Regions from separate parts of the Paenibacillus sp. P4_E11 genome, predicted to be linked through region 2. Evidence: riboswitches for the same ligand, from Rfam matches in the RefSeq annotation. Region 2 holds a riboswitch; the other holds the start of a gene.
What was found. Region 2 has a riboswitch for cyclic di-AMP ahead of AC1DWB_RS17960 (C40 family peptidase). Riboswitches for the same ligand answer to the same signal wherever they lie in the genome.
Positions count from the first base shown of each region.

Region 1: linked by a shared signal. The riboswitch ahead of AC1DWB_RS25765 (hypothetical protein) and the one ahead of AC1DWB_RS17960 (C40 family peptidase) in region 2 are both predicted to bind cyclic di-AMP.

Region 1 is NZ_JBFUIX010000092.1:8,612-10,795, forward strand. Features, by position in the region: gene uvrA (excinuclease ABC subunit UvrA) at 1-845, shown strand, start outside; gene AC1DWB_RS25765 (hypothetical protein) at 919-1,365, opposite strand; cyclic di-AMP (ydaO/yuaA leader) riboswitch at 1,398-1,570, opposite strand; gene AC1DWB_RS25770 (LacI family DNA-binding transcriptional regulator) at 1,832-2,184, shown strand, end outside.
Region 2 is NZ_JBFUIX010000046.1:17,875-20,058, forward strand. Features, by position in the region: gene AC1DWB_RS17955 (LysR family transcriptional regulator) at 1-494, shown strand, start outside; gene AC1DWB_RS17960 (C40 family peptidase) at 584-1,060, opposite strand; cyclic di-AMP (ydaO/yuaA leader) riboswitch at 1,065-1,200, opposite strand; gene AC1DWB_RS17965 (hypothetical protein) at 1,333-2,151, opposite strand; gene AC1DWB_RS17970 (M1 family metallopeptidase) at 2,179-2,184, opposite strand, start outside.

The DNA of each region.
Region 1 (2,184 bases), on a different contig from region 2:
CTGCCGGGGGCAGCGACGAGCAGCAACGCCACGGCTGCGCCAGCATTACCGGCTACGGTGCCATTGACAACATCGTGACGGTCGACCAGTCACCGATCGGTCGGATGAGCCGGTCCAACGTGGCGACGTACACGGACGTATTCACCGCCGTTCGCAATCTGTATGCCGGCTTGCCGGAGGCGAAGCAGGCCGGGCTCACGGCGAAGCATTTCTCGTTCAACACGCCGGGTGGGCGATGCGAGCATTGCCAAGGACTCGGCGTCGTGCCGATGGATATGTTCTTCCTACCTGGCCTTGAGGTACGTTGTCCGGTATGCCGCGGCAAGCGATTCCAGGAGGAAGTGCTGCGTATCACGTACAATGGACTGTCGGTCTCCGACCTGCTCGATCTGACCGTCCAGGAGAGTCTGCCGCTCTTGCAAGGTCAGATTAAGATGGACGCCCAGATCGCTTTGCTGAACGAAGTCGGGCTTGGCTATCTCCATTGGGGCCAATCGATCGTCACCTTGTCCGGGGGAGAGGGGCAGCGGATTCGGCTGGCCAAGGAGCTGAGCGGCAAGACGAAGCGCCACATGCTGTACTTGCTGGACGAACCCTCGACCGGACTGCATCCGCGGGATACCGCACAGCTGCTCATTCTGCTGAACCGGCTGGTGGACGCCGGCAATACGGTCATCGTCGTGGAGCACAACCTCGATGTCATCCGCGAATGTGATTGGGTGATCGACATCGGGCCCGAAGGGGGAGATCGAGGGGGCGAATTGATGGCGACCGGCACACCGGAGCATGTGGCAGCGGTCGAGGTCTCTCACACCGGACGCTACCTGCGAGAAGCGCTCAGGTAGGTTATCTATTGAACTAGGAAGCCCTCACATCCGAAGTATCCGGTGTGAGGGCTTTATCGATTCTATCGAATGATTAGAAGGAGAAATACGAGAGCGATTGCTGCAGCAATTCATTCTCTTCCATCTGGAAGGGCTCGTTCATAAGAGGGTATTCGATATTATCGGCCAGATCGCTTAGTGCCGCAGCAGCTAGATCTCCTCTTACTTCGCCCCAGCATAGTCTGTTACTCTGAATATATAGGAATGCGTCGGGGATAGAGAGACCTTTCAGTGACATGAAGATAGACGCCCACTTCACAAGATCGATCGGATGTTCTCCGTGAGGCAGGGTGAACGTTCCCCATCCCACTGCACCCTGACTAGTCATTTTCATCAAACCGGTGTAACAGTCTTTGTCGACTCCAAGAGTCGACCCATCCGTCCGATCAGGATCGAACAGGAACAGCTTCATAGAGCCGATCTGGTAGAGAGACGAGATAGAGTGACTTAAGTCGGGTAAGGTTTCGATTGTTTTTATCATAGGTGGGCTCCTTTACGATGCATAAGGAGGAGCTAGGCTCTCTCAAGGCGCTTACGAAGTTAGCTATCGGATTCGGGCTTGAGAGAGCCCTACCTTGGCGTATGCCTTGGATTCACCCCATGGAACGTCATTCTGTCAGACATGTAAGACAGAACATTCCGGTGGTTCCCCCGTTTCCTGGATAGGAATTCAGCGATTGACTTCTTATGTAGTTGTTGCTCCAAATGATACGACGATTAGGCAACCTTGTAAACCCGGGAGCAGCGTGAGATAAGAGGATATTTAGCCTTTATAGCAAATGAAAACGGATACAACCGAACAAGTCTTTTATTTTCTAGTCTTTTGCTTCCAGAAGCTGTGCCTTGCTCATTCGATACTTTTACGATTGAAAGGTTCTTTAGATTGTGATAATTTAGATGTGTAAACGTTTAACTAAAGGTTAAGCAGAAGGAGGCGTTCAGTCCAGGTGCGCAAGCTAACAATTAAAGATGTCGCCAAGAGCGCCGGAGTATCGACTGCTACCGTATCAAGAGTGCTGAGTGGAACAGGGTATGTGAGCGATGAAGTCCGTCAGCAAGTGTTAAGCACCGTTCAGAGCTTGAACTACCAGCCGAATGCGATTGCACGTAGTCTGAAGCAAGACCGATCTCGCAGTATCGGTATGATCCTGCCGGATATGACGAATCCGTACTTCATGGCCATTGCCAACACGCTGCAACGCAGACTGATCTCCGCTGGCTACCGCGTCCTGTTCATGGATTCGGATGAGAGTCCGCAGAAGGAGCGTGAGGCGCTTGATGTGCTGCGCAGCAACCGGGT
Region 2 (2,184 bases):
CCATTCGGCAGTTGCTCACGTACAAGGCGGAGTTAGCTTTTATAGGTGGAGGAGGGGGGATACCGCAAGAGCTGGAGAGTGAGCTGTTGTTGGACGACGAGATGATCTTCGTTGTGCCTCGAGACCATCCGCTGGCCGACCAGAGCGTGACGCTGGGTACGATGCTGCAACAACCGTTCATCGTCCGTGAGGTAGGGAGCTCAGCCCGCGATATGCTGGAGGGATTGTGCCGGGAGCAGGGGCTTACGCTGAAGATCGGCCTGACATTCAATGGGCTGTATGAGATTATTCGTGCGGTAGCTGCAGGTTATGGAGCCATGTTCGTCTCCGCCCTAGAGGTGAAGATGGCCTTAGCTGAAGGGGCGGTGGCGCAAGTCCATGTCCCTGAGATGAAGCTGACGAATTCAATTCGTCTATGTCGGCGAAAGGGAGAGAAGCTGAGTCCTGCTACGCTGGGATTCCAGACCTGGGTGCGAACGCAGCTCCAGCACTAGCCGATCATGAATACAAGCCCGGCACGGCGGATAGTTCCGCGTCGTACCGGGCTTGTTGTGGGGTTAAGCTTGGATCATCAAAGGGTGGTTCACTTGCTCACTTCTGCGGTTAACTGGTTGTAAGTGTCATCTGTGAGGAACCGCCGAGCGGATACATACGTCTTGACGTAGTATTTCTCGCTGAGCTTGTTTTTCACAATACCTTTGTCCGTAGCTGAATGTACGAACTCGTCATTACCCAAGTAGATACCTACATGGGAGATGCCGGAGCCATCGGTGTTGAAGAACACGAGGTCTCCTTGTCTCAGATCCTCTTTCGCAATCCAATAGCCTTCCTTGTTCTGGGCTTTGGATTGATGTGCCAGCTCGAAACCGAATTTGGCGAACACGAACATCGTGAAGCCGGAGCAATCGAAGCCAGTTTCCGGGGAAACTCCGCCGTACTTATACTTCGTGCCGACCAGCTCGTCCACCGTCGATTCGAGGACCGTTGATGCGGAAGCGCTACCAAGGTGGAAACTTAGTAGAATAACAAGACTTGCGAAAAACAAAAAAACCTTTTTCAAAACGACAAGCTCCTTCCAGTGCCTACGAGGTTAGCTGAGGGTTCGGTTGAAGGTTCCCTATGATCACTTTGAAGCGAGATCAATTCACCCAGATTGGATCCCCCGTTTCCCGGAAATCGGGAATTCGGCAAATATCGATTGTTTTTTTATACCAGGTTTATGTATTCGCCTTTGTCTGGCAAAATCCTCCTTCCTCTGCGAAAAAAATGCGAAAACAAGAAAAAAGCCCGAAATCCTTAGCGGATTTTGGGCTAATCGTGTCAAAAACCGAACTATGTGACGTTATTTTCTGTAAAATAGTGGTATTGCGTCGAAACGGCCCACAGCTTGAACAACATCTTCAGGATGTGGAACACTTGATGCAGGATCAAGGCAGAGAGGCCAGCCCACATTAAGGATGCCGATAAGGTCAGGGCAGTCAGCACGGCGGAAAGTGTCAGCAGCACACCAGCGATGATCAGGACTACAGGCAGACGGCGTATGAAAACACCAATCGTTTCGAGAGCAGGGGCCTGGATCGTCTTGCCAAGCATTAAGTAGAGGAAGATCAGATGGATGAGATAACCGTATACGAACATCCCGACTAGCCAAGGCAGCAGAGAGAGTGCGAGTGATTCGTAGGACGATTGGGTGCTCAGTGCCTTCTGCGCAATCGGATAGAGCCAATAGAGTGGGGCGGCAGTCAGGGCGATCTGGAACAAATAATAGAGCGCGAACATACCGCTGAGTTCTTTCACCCCTTTGAAGAAACGGTAGCCAGCATTCAGGTGCGTATGATGAATAGAGTAGAAAATGCCTGCGTTAATCATGGGTGTAAGAATCATCCTCGCCAGGATCAGTCCACATAAGGTCCAAATATAAGGGTGGCTAATATCGGTTTTCGTTAGTTGGAATTCGCCCTCGGTCAAGAATAGCTGTGTCGCAGAACTGGATAGGTGCCCGCTTGGATATCGATGCATTAAGGGCACGACGATGGATTTGACGAACGATAGCAGCAGCAGTCCCCAAGCGAATTGATAGATCCACAGTACGATTAGTAGAAAATATTGCGAAGTGGTCGTTCGAAAGCCGTCATTTAAATAGCGAAGCATAAGTATTCCCCCCTTACCGTTCATGGCTTACCA